DNA from 3 places in the Noviherbaspirillum sp. L7-7A genome. Region 3 is predicted to be linked to each of the others. Evidence: predicted binding sites of a transcription regulator. Region 3 holds the regulator's gene; each other region holds the start of a gene.
What was found. Region 3 encodes sigma-54, which starts transcription at its own class of promoters, with help from an activator protein. Its sites were predicted from a motif close to TGGCANGNAANCTGCTTT; they were not measured.
Positions count from the first base shown of each region.

Region 1 (9,403 bases), 2.0 Mb from region 3:
TCGCGTCCGATGGTCGAAGGCCACATGGGCTACAAGTATGACGCCGACGGCAAGGCCATCGAGAACGGCATCTCCGGCACCACCAACAAGACCTGGCCGGGCGACCTATGGAAGACCGGCGGCGCCGCTACCTGGCTGGGTGGCACATACGACCCCAAGACCGGCCTTGCTTACTTCGGCACCGGCAATCCCTCGCCATGGAACAGCCATCTGCGTCCCGGCGACAATCTGTATTCCTCGTCCACGGTTGCCATCGACGTGACCACGGGCCAGATCAAGTGGCACTACCAGACCACGCCGCATGACGGCTGGGACTTCGACGGCGTGAACGAGTTCGTGACCTTCGACCAGGGCGGCAAGCGCCTGGGCGGCAAGGCCGACCGCAACGGCTTCTTCTATGTGGTCGACGCCAACAATGGCAAGCTGGAAAACGCCTTCCCCTTCGTCAAGAAGATCACCTGGGCCACCGGCATCGACCTGAAGACCGGCCGGCCGAACTACACGCCCGAGGGCCGTCCTGGCGACCCGACCAAGGGTGCGGATGGCAAGAAGGGCCAGTCGGTGTTTGCCGCGCCGTCCTTCCTGGGTGGCAAGAACCAGATGCCGATGGCCTACAGTCCGAAGACCAACCTGTTCTACGTGCCCGCCAACGAGTGGGGCATGGAGATCTGGAACGAGCCCATCACCTACAAGAAGGGCGCGGCCTTCCTTGGCGCGGGCTTCACCATCAAGCCATTGAACGACGACTATATCGGCGCCCTGCGGGCGATCGATCCCAAGACCGGCAGGATCGCCTGGGAAGTCAAGAACAATGCGCCGCTGTGGGGCGGCGTTCTGGCCACCGCCGGCGACCTGGTGTTCTATGGCACGCCTGAAGGTTACCTGAAGGCGCTGGATGCGAAGTCAGGCAAGGAAGTATGGAAGTTCCAGACCGGCTCCGGCGTCGTGGCGCCACCGATCACCTGGCAGGAAGGCGGCACGCAATATGTGGCCGTGGTGTCGGGCTGGGGCGGCGCAGTGCCGCTGTGGGGCGGCGAAGTGGCCAAGAAGGTGAACTTCCTGGAGCAGGGCGGTTCGGTCTGGGTGTTCAAGCTGTCGTCGCTGTAAGGACGTTTCGTTGTAGGCTCTCCCGCTGCCTTCAGGCAGACTTGCCGGTGACCATAATGTGGTTGCCGGTTTTTTTTTGCCTGCGGCATGGGGCGAGGCGGGGCTGCTGCAGTTGCAGTTGCCGTTGCAGTTGTCGTTGCCGTTGCCGTTGCCGTTGCCGTAGCTATTGAATTGGCCGTTGCAGTGAAATCCCGTTGAGCGCGCCGTGACGGCGATGCCTGAAGCGGATAAGGTGCGGCGTCTGTCTGAGCGTAGCGTAGCGAGTTTAGCCGCGCCCCGCTTCAGGCGTCGACGGCACGGGGACCCCGCGCAGCGGGGCGCGATCACCGGGTCGCCTGCCGGGGCGAACACCCGGCCTGGTCATGACGGCAGTGCAGTGGGCTTGTTTCACCCGGCGTAAAGGCGTCACGGCGAAGCAGCAGTTGCTTTTGACGTTCGCAGTTCGCATCGTAACGATGAACGTCAAAGTCAACGACGACAGTGCTGCCTGTGCCTTGCCGGGTGACGCAAGACGGATGCACTGCCGTGGGGACAAGCCGGGAGTCCGTCCCGGCGGCCGGGTCACTTTTTTTGCTTCGCCAAAAAAAGTAACCAAAAAAAGGCGACCCGGTGATCGCGCCCTGCTGACGCAGGGTTCCCGTGTCAGCGGTGCCCGGAGCGGGGCGCGGCTAAACTCGCTCCGCTGCGCTTCGCTCAGACAGACGCCGCACCTTATCCGCTCCGGGTACCGCTGACACGGCGCGCTCAACGGGATTTCACTGCAACGGCAACGGCAACGGCAACGGCAACGGCAACTGCACCGGCACCGGCACCGGCACCGGCACCGGCACCGGCAACGGCAACGGCAACGGCAACTGTCGCTGCGCGTAACTGCAACTGCAACGGCTTCCCCCTCGTAAGGTGCAATACCCAAAGGGCATTGCACCGCGTTTGCAAACCGGGATGGTCTTCTTGGCCAACTTCCTTCATCGACCAAAGGGGCAATGCCCCTGCGGCGTATTGCGCCTTCCGGAGAGCCTTGTCCGATCAAGGCATCGCTGCCACTTTGCGTCAATCGGCAACGGCATTTGCAGTTTGCCCCTGGCCTGTGTACAATGCGACCTCTCAGACGCGGGGTGGAGCAGTCTGGCAGCTCGTCGGGCTCATAACCCGAAGGTCGTAGGTTCAAATCCTGCCCCCGCAACCAAGGTTTCAAAGCAAAAGGCCCGCACCAGCGGGCCTTTTGCTTTTCACTGTTCCTGCTTGCCTTCAGCGCGGCTTGTACTCCACCAGCTCCATCGCCACACGGCCGCCACTGTAGAAGGTGGTGCCAAGGCGTTCGACCCGCTCCAGCTTCACCAGGCCGACGCCACGGCAATACCATTCGGTGGTGATCACCGGCACCTTGTTGAAGCCACGTACCGGGTCGGTGAACAGCGTCATCTCGGCATGGCCGGCGACCCGGGCGCAATGTTCGAAGCTGCCGGCGGCAACCGTCAGCTTTTCGTCCAGCGCCTCGACCGTGTAGGTCATCTGCAAAGGGCGGCCGTATTTGATCTCGCGCGGATATTCATTCTTGCGCAGCACGGTGTAGGCCACGGTCGGCGTGCGCCAGCTGTCGCCGATCTTCAGCGGCAGCTTCAGCACCATGCGCGGCGCTTCATCCAGGCTGGCCTGTTCCTGCAGGTCCAGGCGCTGGGCAATGCGTACGATGCCGTCCGGCCGTTCCCGCAGCCAGTATTCGACGCCGATGTTGTCGGGCGTCTCGCTGCGCCGGATGAACAGCGGCTTGCCGTCGTAGACGCGTTCGTCGAGCACGCGTATGGTCTGCTGGCCGCGGCTGGTGGCGCCGTCGCTTTCGGTCTCTACCGCATAGGTCCAGTGGGCGCCGGGCTGCAGCGGGAAGTAGGAGGTGCTGTCCCTGGGGCCGCAGCCGGCCAGCAACAGACAGGCGAGCAGTGTGATTGCGCGCATGCTCATTTCTCCGGCAGTTGAGGGGAGGGCGCGTCGCTGATGCGGATCTTGATCTTCGGGTCGGCCGCGTTGCGCAGCCACGAATTGCTGGCGCCCAGCGCCGGCGGCTCGGTCGAGCCGATCTGGCTCACGCCCTGGCGGTTCTTCTTCATCGCCTCGCCCAGCAGCGCATGCAGGTCGCGCGCATAGGGCAGCTTGTAGGCCCGCGGCTCCGGCGCCGGCTTGTTGTCGCGCAGCGCATTGACCCAGATGTAGAGCGCGCCCTGCTGCTTTCTTTCCTTGTCGGGCTCTTCCACCACCACCGCCAGCAGCACGAATTTCTCCGGCGGCGTGTTCGGCGCCGGCCAGCCCAGCATGCCCTGGAATGCGGCCTGCGCGACGAAGTAGGAAGCGGTCACCAGCAACACCATGCCGGCCTTGACCCACAGCGGCCAGCGCGTTGCCAGGCATAGCAGCAAAAGCAGGAAGGCCAGGGCGACATAAAGCAGGGTCAGCAGCAGGGAATGATCGGTCATGGTGATTGGACGATGGTTTTGGGCAGGGTGTTGATGTCGGCGACGCCGCCGTCGGCGGTGACGGTGAAGCGGACCGCAGTGCGCTCCGCGCCTTTGGCGGGCAGCCTGACGCTGCCGTAATAGACGACGTCGGCGCGCGGATTGACCTTGACCACGGATACGGTCACGTCCACCGGCGACTGGTTGCGGCTTTCGTAGTACTGCACGTTGACGGTGTATTCGCCGGGCGCAAAGCCGCGCAATGTGACCACTTCCTGGTTCAGCGGATTGATCACTTCGCGGCCATTGACCAGCAGGGTGTCGCCGACGGTGCCGCGGTCGTCGCGGTCCAGGTGCATCAGGCCGCCTTCGCGCTGGCGGAACCAGGCCAGGTTGCCGGCCGGGTCCTGCACCCAGGTGTCGATGTCGTTGGGATCGTTGTCGGGCCAGCTGACCGTGATGATGAATTCCGCCTTGGCCGGCACGTCGCCTGCCTTCTTCGCCTTCGGGTTCATTGCCAGCACCGCGATGATGAAGCAGAACACGAAGGCGATCAGGATGTTGAACAGCATGTCGTAGAACGGGTCGACATCGCTGTCGCGCCGGCTGCGCCGCCTTGGCATCAGGTAGCCTGTCCGAGCGTGGTCTCGGCATACTGCATCGCGTCCGCCAGCAGTTCATCGGCGCAGCGGTCGAGCCGGGTCAGCTGCAGGCCCAGCAGCATGTTGGCCACCAGGCCCACCGCGGTGGTCAGGAGCGCGATGCCGAGGCCGCCGGTCAGGGTCTTGAGCAGGTCCTGCGTCTGGCTCGGGTCGAAGCTCTCCAGCCGCGAGATCTGGATCGCCAGGATGGAAAAGCCGATCACCTTGCCCAAAAGGCCCAGCTTGATCTGGATGCCATTGACCCACCAGGCGCCATCGTTGGGACCATGCAGCCGTTCGGCCAGCACCTCGGCCAGGCGGCCGCGCGCGCCTGCGTCGGCCGGTTGTTGCGCCAGCAGGTTGCGGAAGTAATCGTCGATGTGGCCGTGCAGCCTGCCGTGCGTGCCGCGCCGCCAGCCGTCCATGCTGGCGCGCTCGGCGCACAGCCGCTGGCTGCGGCGGCCGCACCACAGGGTGGCTGCGGCGAAGATGACGACGATGGTCATGGTGATGCCGGTCGGGTCGGCATCGAGCAGCATGCGCCAGACGCCGTACTGCCATAGCAGCGCCGCGGCAAACAGCAGCACGCCGGCAAAGGCCAGCCAGGTCAGGAAAAGCGTGTCGGCGGAAGCGGCGTCGCGCTGCATGGTGTCTCCATCGTTTTTATGATGGGAGACAGACGCAATTTCCATGCCCCGCGGCACGGACACCGTAGAAAGCCGGCCCGGCGTCCGCGCTGCTCCAGCGGGAAACAATGCTGTTGCAAATTGGGACAGCCGGGCAGCGAGTGGCGTGCCCTAGTGATGCAGCTTGCGGTAGATGGTATTGCGCGACACGCCCAGCGCGCGCGCCGTGGCGGACACGTTGCCGCCATGCGCTTCCAGCGACTTGCGGATCACCGAGGCTTCCACGTCTTCCAGCGTGCTCATGTCGCTCACCACGCGGGTCACGGTGTCGGCCACTTCCTGGCGACGTGCATGGCTGATGTCTTCCAGGAAGTCGTCAGGCAGATGGTCGACGCCGATCTCGTTATCGTCGCCCAGCATCACGATGGCGGTGCGCAGCAGGTTGGTCAGCTGGCGGAAGTTGCCCGGCCAGTTGTGCTGCTTGAACATGCGCATGACTTCCGCCGACACCTTGCATGGCTGGCCGTCGGACTCGCTTGCCAGCAGCCGGTTGATCACCACTTCAAGGTCGGTGCGCTCCCGCAGCGGCGGCAGCTTCACCACCAGGCCGTTGAGCCGGTAATACAGGTCTTCGCGGAAAGTGCCCTGGGCGATCATGTCGCGCAGGTTGCGGTTGGTGGCGCAGATCAGCGCGACATTGACCGGAATCGACTTGGTGCTGCCCAGCGGCGTGACCATCCTGTCCTGCAGCACCCGCAGCAGCCGCACCTGCAGGCTGACCGGCATGTCGCCGATCTCGTCGAGGAACAGGGTGCCGCCATTGGCCTGCAGGATCTTGCCGATGCTGCCTTTCTTGCGCGCGCCGGTGAAGGCGCCGTCCTCATAGCCGAACAGTTCCGACTCGATCAGGGTTTCCGGTATCGATGCGCAGTTCACCGCGACGAAAGGCCCGCCGCTGCGCGGCGAATCGTTGTGGATGGCCTGCGCCAGCAAGTCCTTGCCGGTGCCGGTCTCGCCGGTAACAAGGATCGAAATGTCCCGGCCCAGCACCTTGCCAACCTTGTCGATGAGCCGCTGCACCTGGGCGTCGCCGGTATTGAGGTAGCGCAGGCTGGACAGCCGGCGCCCGGCATTGTCGAACGATTCGGACCGCGTCGGCACGACCGGCCTGGATTGCTGGATTGGCGCTTCCTGGCCCGACGCGGACGCTGTCATGTTATGGAACACCATGTTCGTGCGGCGCATCTCGGCACGGGCATAGACCCGCACGCCGTTATGCAGGCACAGGTTCAGCAGCGATGGCGCGGCGGTACGGTAATGGTCGAACAGCGACGACACCGGCAGGCCGAACAGGGAGCTGAAGGTATGCGTCTGCAGCGCCGACAGCGGCAGGCCAAGCTGGAACAGGCCGCTGCGGCTGGCCGACAGGAAGCGACCGCTCGGCGAGAATGATGCAATGCCTTCCATCAGCGTGCCGATGAATTCCGGGCGGCTGTGGAAGTGCAGGGTGATGGCTTCGTCGAAGGCGGCGGCGAACAGGTTGTTCTCTATCATCTGCGCCGACATGCGCACCAGCGCCATGGTGTGCTGATGGTAGCTGCGCTGGTCGCCGGTCACGTCGAGCACGCCGATCACATTGCCCTGGTGATTGAAGATGGGCGAGGCCGAACAGGTCAGGAAATGATTGGCCACCAGGTAGTGCTGGTTCGCATGCACCAGGGTCGGCTTCTTCTCGACGATGGCGGTGCCGATCGCATTCGTGCCCTTGCCCTCCTCGGACCAGGAAACGCCCGGCTGCAGCGCCACGCGGTTGGCCTTTTCCAGGAAGTCGGCGTCGCCCAGCGCATGCACGATGACGCCGTTGGCATCGGTCAGCACCACCATGTTGTGGGTATTGACGATCTGCTCGTACAGGGTTTCCATCACCGGCAGGGCATGGGTATGCAGCACGCGGTTCTGTTCCACCAGGAGGCTCAGGTCGCTGCGGCCGATGGGACTGAAGTCGGGGCGCTCGGTCTCGGACAGGCCGTAGGACGCGCAACGCTGATGGGATTCATTAAGCATGATGTTCGAACAGATTGCAGAAAGCATGCCATCTGTTCCCGCGCCTGCCCGAACGCCGTTACCGGCTCCGCCGGTGTTGTCTCCTGCCATAACCGCTCCTTCTTGGTTTTTGGTCTTGATGCACTTTAAGTTGCTGTTTTTTTTCGCAATGGTACACCTGTTGAGAAATGGCGCAACCGTTTACCGAACAACCCGCCCGACAAGGTTGAATGGCGGCTGGCACGGCAATTGCGGTAGGGATGGCATTCGCTTTTTATACCCAGGAGACATTCCATGCGCAACACATCCTTCCTCTGCACTCTGGTCCTGGCGGCTTCCGCCTTCCTCTCGCCGGTGGCGCATGCCCATGGCGATGTGACGCCCCAGGTGGTCGACACCAAGTCGCTGCCGCCGCTGGGCGACAAGTGGGCCGCCGAGAATCCTTATCGCGACAACAAGGAGGCGCAAAAAGTTGGCGCCTCGGCTTATGGTGCCAACTGCGCACGCTGCCACGGGATCGATGCGGTTTCGGGCGGCATCGCGCCGGACCTGCGCCTGCTCGACCGCGACTGCATGACGCAGAAGGTCGAAGCAAAGCGCAAGGCCTGCATCAAGGACAACGATGATTACTTCAGCACCAGCGTGCGCAAGGGCAAGGTGCGCAACGGCGCGGTCTACATGCCGCCGTTCGATGGCGTGCTGAACCAGGAAGCGGTATGGGCCATCAAGGCCTACCTGGAAACCCGGCGCGAGGTGAAGTAACGTCGCAGCAACCAGGCCGCCCCGCAACGAGGGCGGCCGCATAAGAACACTGGAGACCCTCATGTTTTTTTCCCTCATCCGCTGCGCGGCCGCACTGATCCTGGCCTGCGTTGCGCTGACGATGTCCGCGCCGGCCAGCGCCGACATGGACAAGATCCGCCAGTCCGGCTCCCTCAAGGTGGCGGTCTACAAGGACATGGCGCCGTTTTCCTCTGAAGCTGGCGGCATCGATGTCGATATCGCCGACGCGCTGGCGAAAAAGCTGGGCCTGAAGATGGCGCTCCTGCCCTTTCCGGCTGGCGAGGAAGTGGGCGACGACCTGCGCAACATGGTGTGGAAGGGCCATTACCTCGGCTACGGACCGGCCGACGTGATGCTGCATGTGCCGGTGGACCGCTTCCTGGTCGCCCGCAATGACAAGGTGGAGATCTTCGCGCCGTACTACCGCGAGACCGTGCGCCTGGCCTACAGCAAGGAAGCGGTGCCGCGCTTCGACGGCCTTGACTCGCTGCAGGGGCGCGAGATCGGCGTGGAAAAGGTGTCGATCGCCGCCGTGCTGCTGCTGGGCGAGGGCGATGGCAAGTTCCGCGACAAGGTGCGCATCTATCCGACCGCGGTCGAAGCGCTGCAGGACCTGAAGGCCGGCAAGCTGGCCGGCGTGCTGGCGCACCGCTCGGAGATCGAGTCGGTGCTGCGCGACGATTCCCGCTTCGGCATCCAGCAGGTGGCGTTCCAGCGGCTGCCCTCGCAAGGCTGGGCGATCGGCATGGCGGTGAAGAAGGAGGCGCGCGACCTGGCGCAGGCGCTGCAGCAGGCGCTGGCCGAACTGACCGCCTCGGGTGAAATGGGCCGCATCTTCGCCAGGCATGGCGTCCAGCCCGTCACGCCCTAGGGCAATCCAGCGCACCGTGCTGCGCGCGGCATTGGCCTGGCTGCTGCTGGCATGGATCGTTGCCGCGCCGGCGGCGGCCGGCGCGCTCACGCGCGACGCGATGGCCCGCTATTTCCCGTCGCCGCTGATGGTGGGCGAGCGCGACGCCACGCTGCCGGTCTGGCCGCTGCTGCGCCAGAATGCCACCGCCACCGAGCTGGTGGGCTATGCCTTCGAGTCGATCGACTTCGCGCCGGTGCCCGGCTTTTCCGGCGTGCCGATCAATCTGCTGGTGGCAATCGATCCGAAGGGCCAGTTCCTTGACGTGCGGGTGGTGTCGCACCATGAGCCGGTATTCCTGGAAGGCCTGGGCGAGGCGCCAATGGCGCGCTTTGCCAGCCAGTATCGCGGCCTGGCGCTGAACCAGAGCATTGCCATCGACACCGCGCCGCGGGCCGGCCCGAAGCAGGACGGCAATGTGGTCCATATCGACGGCGTGGCCAAGGCCACCGCCTCGGTGCGCATCATCAACCAGAGCGTGCTGTCGTCGGCGCTGAAGGTGGCGCGGGCCAGGCTGGGCTTTGCCGGCGCGGCCGACCCGGACCAGATCGCGCGCCTGAAGCCGGATGTGTTCGAGAGTCTCTCCTTCGAGGCATTGCAAAGGGAAGGGCTGGTACAGCATGTGACGCTGACCAACCGCCAGGTCGAGGAAGCATTTGCCGACACCGCCGCGGCCGGCATCGATGCCGAGGCGCTGGCCCGGCCTGACGCCGTGATGAGCGACTTCCATGTCGCGCTGGCGTCGGTGCCCAGCGTCGGCCGCAACCTGCTCACGCCGGCATCGTGGAACAAGCTGTCAGGCCGGCTCGATCCCGGCGACCATGCCTTGCTGGTGCTGTATGAAGG
Region 1 covers NZ_JAHQRJ010000001.1:1,782,161-1,791,563, reverse strand. Annotated here, with positions in the region: gene KTQ42_RS08140 (PQQ-dependent methanol/ethanol family dehydrogenase) at 1-1,107, shown strand, start outside; tRNA gene KTQ42_RS08135 (tRNA-Met) at 2,217-2,293, shown strand; gene KTQ42_RS08130 (hypothetical protein) at 2,356-3,060, opposite strand; gene KTQ42_RS08125 (hypothetical protein) at 3,063-3,575, opposite strand; gene KTQ42_RS08120 (hypothetical protein) at 3,572-4,177, opposite strand; gene KTQ42_RS08115 (hypothetical protein) at 4,177-4,842, opposite strand; gene KTQ42_RS08110 (sigma-54-dependent Fis family transcriptional regulator) at 4,993-6,885, opposite strand; gene pedF (cytochrome c-550 PedF) at 7,159-7,626, shown strand; gene KTQ42_RS08100 (transporter substrate-binding domain-containing protein) at 7,688-8,518, shown strand; gene KTQ42_RS08095 (4Fe-4S binding protein) at 8,493-9,403, shown strand, end outside.
Region 1: the regulator sigma-54 is predicted to act here: its motif matches at 7,103-7,120, upstream of pedF (cytochrome c-550 PedF).

Region 2 (9,403 bases), 1.3 Mb from region 3:
GCGACTCGGTGGGCGGCATGTTCGGCATCTATTTCGCCCAGGCGGTGCCGCGCTCCTATGCCGAGATGATGAAGTGCGACAAGAGCGCCTTCAATGCCTTCTTCCATGCGATGCTGGACGCCGGCGTCTACCTGGCGCCATCGGCGTTCGAGGCCGGCTTCCTCTCCGCGCAGCATGACGATGCGGTGGTGGATGCCACCGTGGAAGCGGCCCGCACCGCCTTTGCCGCCATCGCCTGACGCGGCGCGGCTTTGCTTGCCGTCATGCCGCCCTTGCCATGGCGCTGCAGGCGGCATGGCGGCGGCGCAGAATGAGTCCATCTGCATGAGGGAGTCCGATATGTATCTTCCTGGCCAAATGGCGCGGCGGCTTCTGCCGTGGCTCGCAATCCTGCTTGCGCTGATGCTTGCCGGCTGCGCCGGCACCATCGTGCGCAGCGAGGTTACGGCGTTTCATGAATGGCCTACTGACACGGGCGAGAAAAGCTACACCTTCCGGCGCGACACTGCACAGGCCAACGACCTGGAATACCGCAATTATGAAAACCTGGTGCGCGCCGAACTGCAGCGCCTGGGCTTTGCCGAGTCGGAACGCGGACGCCTGAACGTCAGCCTCGATTACCACGTCGATGCACGCGACATGCGGGTGGTCGAGCCGGTGGTGGTCGACCCCTGGTATGGACCGGGCTTCTTTGGCCGGTATCGCTATCCCTACGGCTTTTACAGCCCGTTCGCCGATCCGTTCTGGTTTGGCCCGCCGGTGGTGCAGCCGGTGGAGCGGCGCTTCGTCGTCTACAGCCGGCAGCTGAAGATCACGATCGGCCGCGCCGCCGATGGCCGCAACCTGTATCAGGCGACGGTCAACAGCCAGGGCCAGACGCCATCGCTGGCAACCGTCATGCCCGCCATGGTGAAGAGCGCCTTCGCCGACTTTCCCGGACCCAGCGGCGTGCCGCGTGTGCTGGAGCTCAAGGTCGAGCCCGCCAACTGAGCCGGGCCATCGCTGCCCTCAGGCCGCTTCCTTGGCCGGGTGCGCCTGCCGGTGGTACAGGAATTCCAGCACCGCGGTGCGGTACTGCGAATAACGCGCATCCTGCGCCAGCGCCACCCGCTCCCTTGGCCGCTCCAGTTCCACCGGCAGGATTTCGCCGATGGTGGCCGCCGGGCCATTGGTCATCATCACGATGCGGTCCGACAGCAGCACCGCCTCGTCGACATCATGGGTGACCATCACCACGGTGGAACTGGTGCGGGCGACGATCTTCAGCAGCTCGTCCTGCAGGTGGGCGCGGGTCAGCGCATCGAGCGCGCCGAAGGGCTCGTCCATCAGCAGCACCTTGGGCTCCATCGACAGCGCGCGCGCAATGCCGACGCGCTGCTTCATGCCGCCGGAGATTTCATTGGGACGCTTCTGGGCCGCATGGGCCAGGCCCACCATCGCCAGCGCGGCATTGGTGCGCTCCTTCAGCTGCGCGCGGCTCTCGCTGGCGCCGAATACCCGTTCCACCGCCAGGTAGACGTTTTCGAAGCAGGTCAGCCAGGGCAGCAGCGAATGGTTCTGGAACACCACCGCCCGTTCCGGCGCCGGGCCGGCGATCTCGCGGTTGGCGCACAGCAGCGCGCCGCCGCTGGCCTTGAGCAGGCCGGCGATCAGGTTCAGCAACGTGGACTTGCCGCAGCCCGAGTGCCCGATCAGGGTAATGAATTCGCCCTTGGCCACGGTCAGGTTGATGTCGCGCAGCGCCTGGAACACGCCGTTGCGGGTGTTGAAGGACATGTGCGCGTCCTGGATCTCAATGAATTTCCGGTTGTCCATGATCCTGTCCTCAGTTCTTGACATCTTCGTAGGTGAATGCGCGGGCCAGCATGACCAGCGCCTGCTCCAGCACCAGGCCGACCAGGCCGATGGCGAAGATGGCGATGATGATGTGCGGCACATTGAGGTTGTTCCATTCGTCCCACACCCAGAAGCCGATGCCGACGCCGCCGGTCAGCATTTCCGCCGCCACGATGACCAGCCAGGCGGTGCCGATGGACAGGCGAACGCCGGTCAGCATGTAGGGCAGCACCGACGGGAACAGGATCCGGGTCAGGATCTTCCATTCCGACAGGTTCAGCACCCGCGCCACGTTCATGTAGTCCTGCGGCACCCGCTGCACGCCGACCGCGGTGTTGATGATCATGGGCCAGATCGAGCAGATGAAGATGGCCCAGATCGATGCCGGGTTGGCGGCCTTGAATACCAAAAGGCCAATCGGCAGCCAGGCCAGCGGCGACACTGGCTTGAGTATCGAGATGATGGGGTTGAACATCGCGGCCAGGATGCGGAAGCGGCCGATCAGAAAGCCTGCCGGGATGCCGACCGCGGCCGCCAGGCCAAAGCCTACCGCCACCCGCTGCAGCGAGGCCAGCAGGTTCCAGCCTATGCCCTGGTCATTCGGGCTCTTGCTGTAGAACGGGTCGGAAAAGATCTTGACCGCTTCGTCCAGCGTTGCCAGCGGCGACGGAATGCCGCTGCTGCTGACCGAGACGATCTGCCAGATCAGCACCAGGAAGGCGATGCCCAGCACCGGCGGCAGCACCACGCCGGCCAGCGTGCGCAGGCGCAGCCGCCAGGGCGTGCCGGCAGGCCTGGCGCGGGCTGCAGGCTTTTGCGCCGGGGCGGCCGGGACGGACACCACGGCCTGGCCGGCCGGGTTGGCGGCGCCGGGCGTGGCATGGGGATCGAGGGGGTTGAGAGGGTCGAGGGATTTCATCACAGCGCTCATGGCATTTCCTGTTCTGGCTGGCGGTCGATCAGACCTTGATGTTGAAGGAGGCCGCATAGGCCTGCGGATTCTTGCCGTCCCATACCGCGCCATCCATCAGCTTGCTGCTGCGCATGGCGTCCTTGGGCACGCTGACCTTGGCCATGCCGGCGGCGTCCTTGTAGAGGTCGATCTGGTTGATCTGTTTGGCCACGGCCAGGTAGTCGACGTCGTTCTTCAGCAAGCCCCAGCGCTTGTGCTGGGTCAGGAACCACATGCCGTCGGACAGGTAGGGGAAGTTCACCGCGCCGTCGTTGAAGAACTTCATGTAGTTCGGGTCGTCCCAGGTCTTGCCCAGGCCGTTCTGGTAGCGGCCGAGGATGCGCTGGTTGATCACGTCCACCGAGGTGTTCACATAGGACTTGTCGGCGATGGTTTCCGCCATCTTGTTCTTGTTCGACAGCGACGCATCGATCCACTTGCTGGCTTCCAGCACCGCGGCCGTGAGCGCGCGCGCCGTGTTGGGGTATTTCTTCACCCACTCGGCGCTGGTGCCCAGCACCTTCTCGGGATGGTCGCGCCAGATGTCCTGGGTAGTGATGGCGGTGATGCCGATGCCGTCGGCGATGGCGCGGTGGCCCCAGGGCTCGCCGACGCAGTAGCCGTCCATGTTGCCGACCCGCATATTGGCCACCATTTGCGGCGGCGGCACCGTGATGATCTTGGCATCCTTCATCGGGTCGATGCCGTTGGCCGCCAGCCAGTAGTACAGCCACATCGCATGGGTGCCGGTCGGGAAGGTCTGGGCGAAGGTGTATTCGCGCTTCTCGGCCTTCATCAGCTTGGCCAGCGATGGGCCGTCGACCGCGCCCTTGTCGACCAGCTTCTTCGACAGCGTGATTGCCTGGCCATTGTTATTCAGGGTCATCAGCACCGCCATGTCCTTCTTCGGGCCCGATACGCCCAGGTGCACGCCATAGATCAGGCCATACAGCACATGGGCGGCGTCGAGCTCGCCATTGACCAGCTTGTCGCGCACGCCCGGCCAGGAAGCCTCCTTGGAGGGCGTGATCCTGATGCCGTATTTCCTGTCGATGCCCAGCACCGATGCCATCACCACCGAGGCGCAGTCAGTCAGCGGAATGAAGCCGACCTTGACCTCTTCCTTTTCCGGCTTGTCCGAGCCGGCGGCCCAGGCGCCGCGGGTGGATAAGGCGCTGAAGGCGCCGGCGAGGCCGGCCGCGGCGCCCGCCTTGAGCATGCCGCGGCGGGTCAATGATGATTTGTCTGCTTTCGCTGTCATGGCTTCCTTGCGTCGAGAAATGGGAGCAAAGCCCACAAGATCGCGGCCACCATTGGCCGCAACCCACTACCGTGTTGCGCGCCTTCCTTGGCGCTCACTGCCTTACAGCAAGGGGTATGCCAGCACGGGCGGAAATCGGTTTGCTTCACCGCGAGGCATGATTTGCCCTGCGCCTGTGCGACGCACCAGGAGAGCGCGGGGTTTTAAGGGGGAAACGGCGGAGTGCGGCGGGAAACGTGCAGGCCATGCCCGGAACATGGCCCGACTGTGGTGCGCATCAAATGAGCAGGTCGGCCACGTCGATCATGCGCTGCGCCACATCGGACAGCTTCAGGTTCTTGTCCATGGCCAGGCGGCGCAGCTTGCGGTAGGCGTCGTCCTCGCTGCAGCGGTGGCGCTCCATCAGCAGGCCCTTGGCGCGCTCGATTACCTTGCGCTCGGCCAGCTTCATGCGGGTTTCGGAGAGCTCGTCGCGCAGCTTCCGGTCCACCTCGAAACGCGCCACGGCCACGTCCAGCACGGCCTTGACCCAGTCCGCCGACAGGCCGGCGGCGACATAGGCCGATACGCCCGCCTCCAGCGCCGCATGCATGCGGTCGCGGTCGCCGTCCTCGGAAAAGCAGATGATGGGCCGCGGCGCATTGGTGGTGGCCGACACCACTTCCTTCAGGGCGGCGTCGGACTGGGCGTCGACGATGATCACGTCCGGCTGCAGGTGCGCGATCTGCTCCTGCAGCCTGGCATCCGGCGGCAGCGCGGCCAGGATGTTGTAGCCGGCTTCGAGCAGGCTGATGCGCAGGGTGCGGGCGCGCTCGGCCCGCTCGATGGCGGCGGCATCCGCGCCGTCGGTGGGAACCAGGGAATTGACAACGACAATACGCAGCAGTTTCGAATCGGTCATGGAGGTCATGGGTGTGATAAGCGCAGGGGCGCTTTCCTTTACAATACCGCTTTGCAAAAAGCTTGCCACCCTCTTCCGGTCCTTCTGAATGATAGTCCTCGGCGTCGAATCCTCCTGCGATGAAACCGGCCTGGCCCTGTATGACACGCAGCGCGGCCTGCTGTCCCATGCCCTGCATTCCCAGGTAGCCATGCATGAACAATATGGCGGCGTGGTGCCGGAACTGGCGTCGCGCGACCATATCCGGCGCGCGCTGCCGCTGCTGGAGCAGGTGCTGGCCGATGGCGGCGCCGACCGCCACGCGATCGATGCCATCGCCTACACCCAGGGCCCCGGCCTGGCCGGCGCGCTGCTGGTCGGCGCCTCCGTCGCCTGCGGCCTCGGCCTGGCGCTGGACAAGCCGGTGCTGGGCGTGCATCACCTGGAAGGCCATCTGCTGTCGCCGCTCCTGGCCAGCGAGCCGCCGGAATTTCCCTTCGTGGCGCTGCTGGTATCGGGCGGCCACACCCAGCTGATGCGGGTCGATGGCGTGGGCCGCTACATGCTCTTGGGCGAGACGGTGGACGATGCGGCTGGCGAAGCTTTCGACAAGTCGGCCAAGCTGCTGGGCCTGGGCTATCCGGGCGGTCCGGCGATTTCGCGGCTGGCGGAATTCGGCGATCCGGGCGTCTACACTTTGCCGCGGCCGATGCTGCATTCGAAGAATCTCAACTTCAGCTTTTCCGGGCTCAAGACCGCGGTGCTGACGCTGGTGAAGAACAACATCACCAATATCTGCGAGCAGGACAAGGCCAACGTGGCGCGGGCCTTCGTGGATGCGATCGTGGAAGTGCTGGTGGCGAAATGCCTGGCCGCGCTGAAGCAGACCGGGCTGAAGCGGCTGGTGATTGCCGGCGGCGTCGGCGCCAACCGCCAGCTGCGGGAAGCGCTGAATGCGGCTGCTGCCAGGAAGCGCTTCCGGGTGTTTTATCCGGAACTGGAGTTCTGCACCGACAATGGCGCAATGATCGCCTTTGCCGGCGCGATGCGGCTGCAATTGCAGCCGGAAGCGGCGCAGAAGGACTATGCCTTCAATGTGCGGCCGCGCTGGCCGCTGGATGAACTGCGTATTTGAGAGTAGCGCGGGCGTCGTCTGCCGGAACCTGTGACGGACCGCGATCCTGAACAGGTTCTAAAAACAGCCGCTACGACTTCTTGCTGCCGATGCGGCTTTCCTTGCCGCTGATCAGGTTGGCGATATTCTTGCCATGCCGGTAGACCAGCAGCACGCTCATCGCCACCACCGCCAGCAATTGCACATCGACGCCGAACAGCAGCACATAGAAGAATGGCGCAAACAGGCTGGATACCAGCGCCGCCAGCGATGAATAGCGGAAGGCATAGGCGATGATCAGCCAGGTGGCCAGCGTTCCCAGCCCCAGCCAGACATTCAGTCCCAGCAGCACGCCCAGCGCAGTAGCCACCCCCTTGCCGCCGACAAAGCGGAAGAACACCGGCCACAGGTGGCCGAGAAAGACCGCGATCGCCACCAGCGCAATGCCGCCCTCCTCCACGCCGAACTGCGGCCCCAGGCGGATGGCCAGCCAGACCGCGAACCAGCCCTTTGCGCAATCGCCGATCAGCGTGGCGATGGCCGCTTTTTTGTTGCCGCTGCGCAGCACATTGGTCGCGCCTGGATTTTTCGAGCCGTAGGTGCGCGGATCGGCGATGCCGAACAGCCGGCTGCATACTACGGCAAAGGAAATGGAGCCGATCAGATAGGCGGCAACGGCGAACAGAACGGTATGCATAGACTCCCTGGGTCTTGTTGATGATATCGGCGCCGGCTATTGTCCGGCCAGCGCGCATGATACAGCGGTCACCGGGAGTATCGTAGGGAGAACGGCCGGATCGAGACCGACCAGGTAGCCGCGCCGGCCGCCATTGATATAGATCCGCTCCAGCCCGAGGATGCCTTGTTCGACATACACAGGCATGGTCTTGCGGGTGCCGAACGGCGAGGTGCCGCCCACCTGGTAGCCGGAATGGCGCTGCGCCACCTCGGGCGCGCAGGGTTCGACCGACTTGCAGCCGATCTGGCGCGCCAGGTTCTTGGTCGATACCTTGCAGTCGCCATGCATCAGCACGATCAGCGGCTTGCCGGCCTCGTCCTGCATCACCAGGGTCTTGACCACCTGATGTTCATTCACGCCCAGCTCGCGCGCCGACACGGTGGTGCCGCCATGTTCCTCGTATTGATAGGGGTGTTCCGAAAAGACAATGCGCTGGCGCCGCAGATACTGGGTGGCCGGGGTCTCGGAGATATGCTCTTTCCTGCTCATGCGTGATACGCTCATTCGAAATTTTGGTGAGGTATTATGCAACAGGAAATTCGCCTGGCGACCTTCAACGTCCTGAACCTCGCCCGCCCCGGCTTGCGCTTCTACGACGGCATCGAACCCTATACCCAAGAGCAGTACGACGCCAAGGTCAGCTGGCTGGCACACCAGTTCGACCGGCTCGACGCCGATGTCATTGCCCTGCAGGAAGTATTTTCTCAGGAGGCGGTCAGGGACGTCATGGCCCGCAGCGAACGCTACCGCGACGCCCTCCATATCGGCTTCGCGCCCGAGCCGGGCAAGCTCACGCCCAGCGTGGCGCTGGTCACGCGGCTGCCGCTGGCGGGCGAGCCCGCCAAGCACCTGGACCTGCCGCGCGGCCTGACGGTGCCGCTGCTGGACCTGAAGGAAGCCATGACCCGCTTCACCCGGCCGGTACTGCAGGTGCCGGTGCTGCTGGCGCCGGGACTGGCGCTGACGATCTTTGTCGTACACCTGAAATCCAAACGGCCTGACTATCGAACCGATGACAATGAAACCGATCCCGCCAGCGTTGGCGCGGCGGTGTTGCGGTCCATGGTGCGGCGCGGCGCCGAGGCGCTGGGCCTGCGCTATCTGCTGACCGATTTCGCGGCCGGCCGGCGGTTGCCGATGATGGTGATGGGTGACTTCAATGATGTAGCCGACGCGGTGCCGACCCAGATGGTGCTGGGCGGCGGCCGTGGCCCGAATGGCCATGATGAACGGATGTTCGAGTGCTACCGGCTGCAATCAAGGCGCGATCCGCTGCGGGATGTGGGCTACACCCATGTGCATGACGGCAACTTCGAGACCATCGACCACGTGCTGGTCTCGGAAGAATTCCATCCGGCATCAAAGCATGCGCTGGGCGAGGTGCTCGACGTAGCCTATCTGAATGACCATGTCATCTTCCGCGCCCCGGAAACCTCCGATCACGGCGCGGTTCTGGTCAGGCTGCGCCTGTTCCAGCGCTGACCGGCTCAGGGCGCTTCGGTCTGGGAGTCGTGCTCCACCGGCTCGGGCAGCGCTTCCGTGCCGCTGGCCTGGGTGTCGCCGCTCCTGCCATCCTCTGTGCTTTCGCCGGTATCGCTGCCGCGCTCCTGCTTGCGTTTCAGTTTTTCTTCCTTCTTGCGCTTCTTTTCAAGCTCTTTCTGCCGCTTCTCGTACTGAAAATTGGTTTTCGCCACGACGTTCTCTCCGATGAAGGACTGCTGGGTGGGCCGTCCCGGCATCGTAGCATGCCGAACTTTTATTCGATAATCGCTCCGCGCTCGATCAGGAGATCGCGCAATACAGTCCGGTGGCAGCGGGCCGGGTCTGCGCAGTAGCAGCCCAGGGACAATCCGGTCTGGTGCGACAGCCCCGCCAGCAGGTCGAGCAGGCGGGCGGCATCGGGCTTGTTCATCTGGGCGACGAACTTCTTGCGGCAGCGCGCCAGAGTGGCGTCATCCTCCGCCTGCAGCCAGGTTTTCACCAGTTCCGGCGCGGGCGAGAGCAGCGGCAGCCAGACATCGTAGAAGTCGCGCCGGGCGAAATCGGCCCTGGGCACGCCGCGTGGCGGACGCCGAACGGTGCCCAGCCGCAATCCCTCCCCTTCGACGCGCGGGCTGCCGAGACGGACGATGCGAATGGCCATGGCTAACGTGTGCCGAGCAAGCAGTCAGCCGCGGGGATGATGCTGCGCATGCAGCAGCTTCAGGCGCTCGCGGGCGACGTGGGTATAGATCTGGGTGGTGGAGATATCGGCATGGCCCAGCAGCAACTGCACCACCCGCAGGTCGGCGCCATGGTTCAGCAGATGGGTGGCGAAGGCATGGCGCAGGGTATGCGGCGACAGCGGCGCATTGATGCCGGCCTTCAACGCATGCTTCTTGATCAGTATCCAGAACATCTGCCGGGTCATTGGGCCGCCGCGGGCGGTAACGAACAGGGCGTCATCGGTCTGCCCGTTCAGGATGGCGCCGCGCCCTTCCTTCAGGTAACGCTCTATCCAGCCGCGGGCCTCGTCGCCAAATGGCACCAGCCGGGTCTTGTCGCCCTTGCCGGTGATGCGCAGCACGCCCTCGTTCATGCCCACTTCCATCGATTTGAGCAGCACCAGTTCCGACACCCGC
Region 2 covers NZ_JAHQRJ010000001.1:2,411,074-2,420,476, forward strand. Annotated here, with positions in the region: gene hemL (glutamate-1-semialdehyde 2,1-aminomutase) at 1-239, shown strand, start outside; gene KTQ42_RS10910 (DUF4136 domain-containing protein) at 340-990, shown strand; gene KTQ42_RS10915 (ABC transporter ATP-binding protein) at 1,009-1,815, opposite strand; gene ntrB (nitrate ABC transporter permease) at 1,826-2,767, opposite strand; gene KTQ42_RS10925 (CmpA/NrtA family ABC transporter substrate-binding protein) at 2,796-4,049, opposite strand; gene KTQ42_RS10930 (ANTAR domain-containing protein) at 4,327-4,950, opposite strand; gene tsaD (tRNA (adenosine(37)-N6)-threonylcarbamoyltransferase complex transferase subunit TsaD) at 5,039-6,064, shown strand; gene plsY (glycerol-3-phosphate 1-O-acyltransferase PlsY) at 6,135-6,740, opposite strand; gene KTQ42_RS10945 (aminoacyl-tRNA deacylase) at 6,777-7,271, opposite strand; gene KTQ42_RS10950 (endonuclease/exonuclease/phosphatase family protein) at 7,308-8,264, shown strand; gene KTQ42_RS10955 (hypothetical protein) at 8,270-8,476, opposite strand; gene KTQ42_RS10960 (DUF488 family protein) at 8,539-8,925, opposite strand; gene xerD (site-specific tyrosine recombinase XerD) at 8,950-9,403, opposite strand, start outside.
Region 2: the regulator sigma-54 is predicted to act here: its motif matches at 4,154-4,171, upstream of KTQ42_RS10925 (CmpA/NrtA family ABC transporter substrate-binding protein).

Region 3 (9,403 bases):
AATTGCTGATCTTTCTGACGCCCAAGGTTCTCAGCGATAAACTGGCCGTGAGGTAAAAGAGAATTGAATTTCCTGAAGGCAGTGTCCTGCACTGCACGAAGCCCGTGGTAATCCCGAAAGAGGGCACGGGCAACATCTTTCTGGTAGGACTGATGGGTTCCGGCAAGACGACAGTCGGCCGCGCGCTCGCAAAAAAACTCAATAAACGCTTCTTTGATTCCGACCACGAAATTGAAGCGCGTACCGGCGCGTCGATTCCGCTGATTTTTGAAATCGAAGGCGAAGCATCCTTCCGTCAGCGGGAAGCGGACATGATCCGCGACCTGACTGCCTGCGATGGCATCGTGCTGGCGACCGGCGGTGGCAGCATCCTCAATCCGCAAAGTCGCGAATACCTGAAGTCGCGCGGTCTGGTCATCTACCTGCGCGCCGGTGTCAACAGCATCCTGCAACGCACCGGACACGACAAGAATCGGCCGCTGCTGCAGACAGCCGATCCGCGTCGCCGCCTGGAAGAACTGACTATCCAGCGCGAACCCTATTACAGAGAAGTAGCTGACATCGTGATCGAGACCGGGCGCCCTAACGTACAATACCTGGTCCAATCCATTGTGGCGCAACTGGATAGTCTTGCAGCAAGACGCGAGCTTGCCAGTGCGCCTGTGTCCCGTACCGATGCCATGAACCAGGCTGTTTCCGCGACCGAAAGCGTTTCCCTGAATGTCGAACTGGGCGAGCGCAGTTATCCGATTGTGATCGGCCAGTCCCTGCTGGCCCACAGCAGCGGTATCGTGGATGCCGTTGCCGGCAAGCGCGCTGCCGTTGTCACCAATACAGTTGTCGCTCCCATTTACCTTGAGGTGGTCGAACAGTCGCTGCTAGCCGCTGGCAAGCAGGTGACACGCATCGTCCTGCCGGATGGCGAAGAGCACAAGACCTGGGAAAACCTGCAGCGCATCTACGATGGCTTGCTGGCCGACCAGTGCGACCGTAAGACCACCATCATCGCATTGGGCGGCGGCGTCATCGGCGACATGGCGGGCTTTGCGGCGGCAACCTATATGCGCGGCGTGCCTTTCGTGCAGGTGCCCACAACCCTGCTTGCCCAGGTGGATTCCTCGGTTGGCGGCAAGACGGGCATCAATCACCCGCTGGGCAAGAACATGATAGGGGCGTTCTACCAGCCCCAGGCCGTGATTGCCGACACGTCCACGCTCAACACGCTGCCCGCCAGGGAGCTGTCCGCCGGCCTTGCCGAAGTGATCAAGCATGGCGCAATCATCGATGCGGCATTTTTTGACTGGATCGAAGCGCATATCGATGCCTTGCTGGCGCGTGACCCGGCTGCACTGGCCTATGCAATCAGGCGGTCTTGCGAGATCAAGGCGGACGTCGTGCGCCAGGACGAACGCGAAGGCGGGCTGCGCGCCATCCTGAATTTCGGACATACCTTCGGCCACGCGATCGAATCCGGCATGGGTTATGGCGAATGGCTGCATGGCGAGGCGGTGGGCTGTGGCATGGTGATGGCTGCAGACTTGTCCCATCGGCTGGGCTACATCGATGCCAGCGCGCGGGACCGGGTCGCAGCACTGGTGCGGGCTGCAGGCTTGCCTGATGTCGCGCCTGACCTTGGCGCGGAGCGCTGGCTCGAGCTGATGCAGGTCGACAAGAAGAATGAAGGCGGGCAGATTCGCTTCATTCTGCTCAAGCCACTCGGCAAGCCCATCATGACGACCGTGCCGCAGGAAGTGTTGCTGGAAACCCTGAAAGCCTGTACCAGAAGCTGATCATGGACTTTGAAGCCTACCTCGCCCCATATGCTGCGACATCATCGCATTCCCAGGGGCGACGGTATGCTGAGCCTGCGAGCACATCGCGCACGGAATTCCAGCGTGACCGCGATCGCATCGTGCATTGCGGCGCCTTCCGGCGGCTGGAATACAAGACCCAGGTCTTCGTCAACCATGAGGGCGACCTGTTCCGGACCCGGCTGACGCACAGCATCGAAGTCGCGCAGATTGCCCGCTCGATTGCGCGCAACCTGCGTTTGAATGAAGACCTGGTGGAGGCGATCTCGCTGGCGCACGACCTTGGTCACACGCCATTTGGCCATGCCGGCCAGGATGCATTGCATGTCTGCATGAAGGACTACGGCGGATTCGAGCACAATCTGCAAAGCCTGCGCGTGGTGGATATGCTCGAACAGCGTTATGGCGGTTTCGACGGGCTGAACCTGATGTTCGAAACGCGCGAGGGAATCCTGAAGCATTGCACTGCCGCGCATGCCGCGGAGCTTGGCGACATCGGCAAGCGGTTTCTGGAAAAGAAGCAGCCAACGCTGGAAGCGCAACTGGCCAACCTGGCCGACGAAATTGCCTACAACAACCATGATATCGATGACGGACTGCGCTCGGGCCTGTTGACGGTAGAACAACTGGAAACCATCGATTTCTTCGCTCGTCACAAGCGCGAGGCGGAAGCTGCGTTCCCAGGAATCGGTGGACGCCGCGCCATTAATGAAACGGTGCGCCGGATGATCAATGCATTGATCATCGATCTGATCGATACATCCAGGGAGCGCATACGCGCCAGCGGTGTGCAAAGCGTCGAGGAAGTCCGGATTGCCGGCCCCCTGATTGCCTTTTCAGAAAGCATGCGCAGCGAAGCGCTATTGCTCAAGCGCTTCCTCCGCAAGAACCTGTATCAGCATTACCAGGTCAACCGCATGACCAGCAAGGCGCGTCGCGTCGTGACGGAGCTGTTCAGCATCTTCATGCAGGAACCGGCGCTTCTCCCGCCTTCCTATCAGCTTGCGCGCGATGCTGGCGTGGATGAAGCGCAGCACACTGCCTTGCAGGCACGCAGCGTCTCGGATTACATAGCGGGCATGACCGACCGTTATGCAATGCGTGAACACAGGCGCCTGTTTGCCATCGAGGAAACCTGAAGCCGCCGTGCGCGATGGCACGGCGGGCAAGTAATTCAATCAGGCTAGATCGCGTAGCGGATGGGCGTAATCAGGCCAGGCCTCCACGAAATAGGCGCTGACCTGCTCGGCGCTGACTTCCGCCACATTGGCTGGCATCCAGCGCGGCGCATTGTCCTTTTCAATCACCCGCGCCCGTATGCCTTCCAGCACTTCGGTGCCTTCGAACGAGCGTCGGATCATCACGCGTTCCATGCGCAGGCAATCGGCCACTGACAGCGTGGCACCGCGTCGCAACTGCTCCAGCGTCACGCACAGCAGCAAAGGAGAACCGCGATGCATCGCGCTCAATGACTTGTCTGCAAAGTCACTGTTATCGCCCGCAAGCGAAGTCATGATGGCGGCGATGCTGTCATGCGCGAAGTGACGGTCGATTTCCGCCCGCTGCCGGGCCAGCATGCTGTTCTCGGGATCGGCTTCGGAACGATAGGGCGCTGCAAAGCGGCTTATTCTTTCCGTAATCTGCTTGCCGCTTGCCATTGGCTCCGTCTCAAGCATGGTCAGCAGTTCCGGCAGTGCGGCCGAGGGAAGAAAGAGATCGGCCAGTCCGGCGTAGAGCGCATCGGCGGCGGCGATGGTTTGTCCAGTCAGCCCCAGCCACACGCCCAGCTTGCCTGGCAGACGGGAAAGGAAATAGCCGCCGCCTACATCCGGGAACAGACCGATATGCACTTCAGGCATCGCCATCGCGGTCTTGTCAGTCACGATGCGTAACTGGCTCTGTGCGCTACCTTGCGATATTCCCATGCCGCCGCCCATGACAATCCCGTCCATCAGCGCAATGTATGGCTTGCTGTAATGATGAATCAGGTGATTCAGTGCGTATTCTTCGGTGAAGAAATCTTCCAGCAATGCGCTGCCGCCAGCGGGACCCGCCGTGCCGACTTCATGAAAGAACCGGATGTCGCCACCCGCACAGAAAGCCCGTTGGCTGCTTGATCGTATGACGACTGCGAAGACATCCTCGTTGGCTTGCCATTCACGCAGAAGCGCAGTGAGCGCTCTTATCATGTCCAGCGATAAGGCATTCAATGCCTTGGCCCGATCAAGGGTCATGAAACCGATATGGTTTCTTATTGTGCCGGTAAGGTGTCCGCTCATATTGGCCTGGTCAAAAGCGCCTGACAAAAATGCCTTTGCCATCCTTAAAGCCAGACCACCTGTGCCGGCCGTCTCCAGGAAATTCCCTTGTGCTTCGTTGTCAGGCGCGTTAATGAAGGTGCATAGTTTAGCAACATTCAGGAAACGCAGCCTGATGTGAACCGGCCTCCGAGCGTGCGGATACCGGTCTGCAGAAATTTAATGTGCTGCGCTTGCCTTGGCCAGAACCACAGTCCAGCGATTGAACAGCAGCATTTGCAGGTGGCCGGGATCATCGCCAGGGCGGCAATCAATGATGGGATTGACGCTGTATTGATTTTTCCGCACTTCGCGGCGGATCCGCATTTCTCGGCGGCCTACGCGCAGCATGAAGCCGGCTGGTGCCTGATCGAGGTAAAGGGGATTGCTTGCGGTAGTATTGAATTGCGCCATGACGTCTTCTCCAGGGCAGAAACGTTGAACATGGCGTTAATGTATCACAAGTACTGTATGTATAAACAGTATTTTCGAACTGTGGTTTTTTATGCAAGGCGCTTGGAGCGCCCTGCGTTCATGCATTTTACGGGAATGCGCTGTGTGGCTCAGGCAGCCGGTGCCGCCGCGGTGCCGTCACTATCTTCCTCGATCATGCGCTTGATGCCGGCATGCTGATGGTCCTGGATCCTGGTCTTGTATTTCAAGACCTGGCGATCGAGCTTGTCGATCAGCGTATCAATGGCGGCGTACAGGTCCTGCGCAATGCTGGCCACATGCACATCCTTGCCCCGTAGCCTCAGGGTGATCTCGGCGCGCTGGCGCCTTTCTTTCTCAGGGAGATTATCAACGGCCAAGATGACCGCTATATCAATGACATGGTCGAAATGGCGCTTGATCCGCTCAAGCTTGCCTTGCACGTATTCACGAATTGCGGGAGTCACTTCGAGATGATGTCCACTGATGGTGAGATTCATACTACGCTCCTGTGAAAGGCCGGCAGAGGTTTCACTGAAGATGAAACATGTCAGCGAGTTACATGCTGCAAAAAACTACAAGGACTTGCGCAGGTTGACTGGAGGGATCTTCAGGGCTTCCCGATATTTTGCGACGGTACGGCGTGCCACGACCATACCCTGTTCCGCCAGCATTTCTGCGATGCGACTATCGGAAAATGGATTCTTCGGGTCTTCGGCTCCTATGAGTTGTTTGATCAACGCCCGGATTGCAGTCGATGAGGCTTCGCCGCCTGCATCGGTTGCAACATGGCTGCCAAAGAAGTACTTCAACTCGAACATGCCATGCGGCGTGAGCATGTATTTCTGTGTTGTCACACGCGAGATGGTGCTTTCGTGTAAACCCAGTGTATCAGCTATTTCTCGTAACACAAGAGGTCGCATTGCCACGGCGCCATGAGAGAAAAAATTGCGCTGGCGGTCCACAATCGCCTGGGCCACGCGCAGGATGGTATCGAAACGCTGGCGCATGTTCTTGATCAGCCATTTCGCTTCCTGCAGCTGTGAACTCATCGAGCCTTCGCCCTTGCTCTGCTTGAGGATGTTGGCATACAGCGCATTGACGCGCAGGCGCGGCATCACCTCGTGATTCAGTGTCACCTGCCAGCCGTTCTTGCCGCGCTTGACGATCACGTCGGGCACGACATAGTCGGATGCGTCGCTGGCGAACATGGCCCCAGGATGCGGATTGCATTGCCGGATCACTACCTGGGCCTCGCGCAGGTCCTCCTCGTCGCAGTCCAGGGATTTTTTCAACTTGTTGAAGTCGCGCTGGGCAAACAGCTGCAAGTGCTTCTCGACGATCTGCAGCGCGGTGCGGCGCGTCACCATGGGAACGCGGGGCATGCGCCTGATCTGCAGCGCCAGGCATTCCGACGCGTCGCGCGCGCCGACGCCGGGCGGGTCGAAGCTTTGCAAGAGCTTCAGCGCCATCGACAGCTCCTCGATCTCGACTTCCAGTTCCTCCGGCAGTCGCGCGTGGATCTCCTCCAGCGGCTCGGTCAGATAACCGTTGTCATCCAGCGCATCGATGACCAGTTCAACCAGTGCGCGGTCGCGCGGATTCTGGACGGTCACGCGCATCTGTTCCAGCAGATGCTCGCGCAGGGTCAGCTCATGCGCTTCCATCTGGGGACGGGCGTCGTCGTCTTCCGGCGCCTTGGACGTCCGCGCAACGTCGTCGAAACTCCAGTCGGCATCGGCGCCGCTATCGCTGCTTTCGCCGCCGCCTTCGCCGGCCTCGAAGCCGCCTTCGCCTTCCGCGGAAGGGGCGGCATCGGAAGCGGGTGCGTCGCTGCTTGGCGTGGAGGTGGGTGCGCTGCTGACGGAGCCGTCGGCCAGCAGCCTGATCGAATGGTCAAGCGGATCATCCAGACGTTCAAGCAGCGGATTCTCCGACAGGATCTGTTCCAGTTCCTGATGCAGTTCCAGCGTTGAGAGCTGCAGCAGCCGGATCGACTGCTGCAGTTGCGGCGTCAGCGCAAGATGCTGGGATACGCGGAGTTGAAGTGTCTGTTTCATTTGTGCCTTTTCTTACATCCGGAAGTGCTCGCCGAGATAGACGCGGCGCACCGACTCGTCGGCAATGATGTCGTCCGGGCGGCCGCTGGCCAGCACCACGCCCTGATTGATGATGTAGGCATGGTCGCAAATGCCCAGCGTCTCGCGGACATTGTGGTCCGTTATAAGCACGCCGATATTGCGCTCCTTGAGGAAACGCACGATGCGCTGGATTTCGATGACGGCGATCGGATCGACGCCGGCAAAGGGCTCGTCCAGAAGGATGAAGCGCGGGCTGGTGGCCAGGGCGCGCGCGATTTCTACACGCCTGCGTTCACCGCCGGACAGCGACATCGCCTGGTTGTCACGCAGCTTTTCGATCTGCAGTTCGGAGAGCAGGGCATTGAGCCGGTTCGCGATCTGCTCCTTCGACAGCGGCTTGCCCTCGTAGCGCTGCAGCTCCAGCACCGCGCGGATGTTTTCCTCGACGGTGAGCTTGCGAAATACCGAGGCTTCCTGCGGCAGGTAGGACAGGCCCAGCACAGCGCGGCGGTGGATAGGCAGGCGCGAGATGTCGACGCCGTCCACGTCGATGGTGCCGGCGTCGGAGGGCACCAGGCCGACGATCATGTAGAACGACGTGGTCTTGCCGGCGCCATTCGGGCCGAGCAGTCCCACCACCTGGCCGCTTTCGACATGCAGGGAGACGTCGCGCACCACCTGGCGCGCGCCATAACTCTTCTGCAGGCCCTGCACGTTGAGGATGCTGTTTTCCATCTCAAGGCGCCCTGGTGTCGTTGCGTGGCTGGATGATGGCCTTGATGCGGCCGGCGCCGGCCTTGCTGTTGCTGCTGGGCGTGTTGTTGACCGAGTAGAACTCCTGCTTGCTGTCGTAGGAAATGAATTCGCCTTCGACCTCGTCGGTCGGACTGGCGCCTTCCAGCAGGCGAATCCTGGCGCTGACGTAGAACTTCGCGACCTCGGTCTTGGTGTCGTACTCGATGCGGTCGGCGGCTTCGCCTTCTATCCAGAGATTGGGGCCGCCATCGCGTTTCTGCCGGAAGGTGGCCTTCTCGCCGCGCTTGGCGTAGACCGTGGCGTACTGGTAGCCGGCCGGGTCCTGGGTGACGACCATGCGGTCGGCCTTCAGGATCAGGGTGCCGCGCGTGAGCACGACATTGCCGGTAAAGGTGTTGATCTGCTTGACGTCGTCGTAGGCCATCTGGTTGGCCTCGATGTTGGTGGGCTTGGTCATGTCGGCCTTTTCAGCCAGCGAGCTGCCTGCCGCGGCCATGCCTATCAGCAGAATGAACCATGCGTGGAGTTGTTTCATCACTCTTCTCTAAGGTAATGCGTTGTTGATTTTCCAGTCGCGCTTTCAGCGGATGGCGGTCTGGCGCGGCGGCAGGGTTGCCTGCACCCGGCTGGCCAGGCTGAGTTCGCCGGTGGCATTGTTGGCTACCATGCCGGCGCCGTTGAGCGTCGAGCCGCCCAGGGTAAGGCGCACCGGCTTGTCGGTGCGCATGATGTCTTCGTCGGGCAATACCATCAGGTAGTCGGACTCCAGATGGAAATTTTCCGCCTGCGGCGTTTTCGGGCGATCCAGCTTGACATTGTCGTACATGTGAATCTTGACGCCGCCCGGTTCGACGATAGCCCGCTCCGAGCGCGCTGTCATTGGCGGCCTCTCGCGGGCAAGGCTGTTAATGACGGGCAAATCGATCGTATGCGTGTCGTCGGCCGGATTGTGCACCATGCGCTTGCCGGAAATGTTGTACTGCGCCTCGCCGGTGGCAGACAGCCGCACGAAATTGAAATTGTCGACGTAGTAATCGGGTTCGGTGCGCGCCGCCGCCGGGCCGGCGCTGTTGTCCGGCGCGCGCGTGATCTGCAGCAGCCAGAAACTGCCCAGCGCCAGCAGCGTGGCCAGCAGCAGCATGGGCGCCATGCTGAAGCGGCGGCGATCCTGCTTCATCTCAGATACGGCGCCAGCGCCGCCTCGTAGTTGCCCTGCGCGCGCAGGATGAAGTCGCACAGTTCGCGCACGGCGCCGCGGCCGCCGCCGGCATTGGTGACGTAGTGCACCCGCGAGCGCACTTCGGGGTGGCCGTTCGGCACGCTGGCGGCAAAGCCCACGCGGGTCAGCACCGGCAGGTCGATCACGTCGTCGCCGATGAAGCCGCTCGCTTCAGCCGCGACGCCGCATTCGGCCAGCAGCGCCTGAAAGCCCGACAGCTTGTCATGCACGCCCTGCTGGACATGGGTGATGCCGAGATCGGCCGCACGCCGCGCCACCAGCGCCGACTGGCGCGCGCTGATGATGGCGGTGATGACGCCCGACTGTTGCAGCAGCTTGATGCCGTGTCCATCGAGCACGTTGAAGGTCTTGATCATTTCGCCGTCTGCGCCGAAATGCAGGCTGCCGTCGGTCAGCACGCCATCGACATCGAACACCATCAGCCGGATGCGGCGTGCCCGCGCCATGCTTTCCTCGATTGACTGCTGCATCAGATCACCTTTGCGCGGGTCAAGTCATGGATGTGCAGGGCGCCGACTAGGATGCCGTCACTGTCGGTGACGAGCAACTGGTTGATGCGATGCTGCTCCATCATTTCAACCGCCTCTACCGCCAGCTGGTCGGGCCCGATGCTGCGCGGGCCGGCATGCATCACGTCGGCAATCACGATCTTGCTGAAGTCCTGCACCTGCTCGATCAGGCGACGCAGGTCGCCGTCGGTGAACACGCCGATCGGCCGTCCCTGCGGATCGACCACGGCGGTCATGGCCATGCCCTTGCGGCTGATTTCCAGCAGCGCCGCGTTGA
Region 3 covers NZ_JAHQRJ010000001.1:3,742,623-3,752,025, forward strand. Annotated here, with positions in the region: gene pilQ (type IV pilus secretin PilQ) at 1-56, shown strand, start outside; gene aroKB (bifunctional shikimate kinase/3-dehydroquinate synthase AroKB) at 153-1,790, shown strand; gene KTQ42_RS17085 (deoxyguanosinetriphosphate triphosphohydrolase) at 1,793-2,950, shown strand; gene KTQ42_RS17090 (enoyl-CoA hydratase/isomerase family protein) at 2,990-4,090, opposite strand; gene KTQ42_RS17095 (hypothetical protein) at 4,289-4,522, opposite strand; gene raiA (ribosome-associated translation inhibitor RaiA) at 4,672-5,040, opposite strand; gene KTQ42_RS17105 (RNA polymerase factor sigma-54) at 5,116-6,600, opposite strand; gene lptB (LPS export ABC transporter ATP-binding protein) at 6,613-7,356, opposite strand; gene lptA (lipopolysaccharide transport periplasmic protein LptA) at 7,358-7,912, opposite strand; gene lptC (LPS export ABC transporter periplasmic protein LptC) at 7,958-8,554, opposite strand; gene KTQ42_RS17125 (HAD family hydrolase) at 8,551-9,087, opposite strand; gene KTQ42_RS17130 (KpsF/GutQ family sugar-phosphate isomerase) at 9,087-9,403, opposite strand, start outside.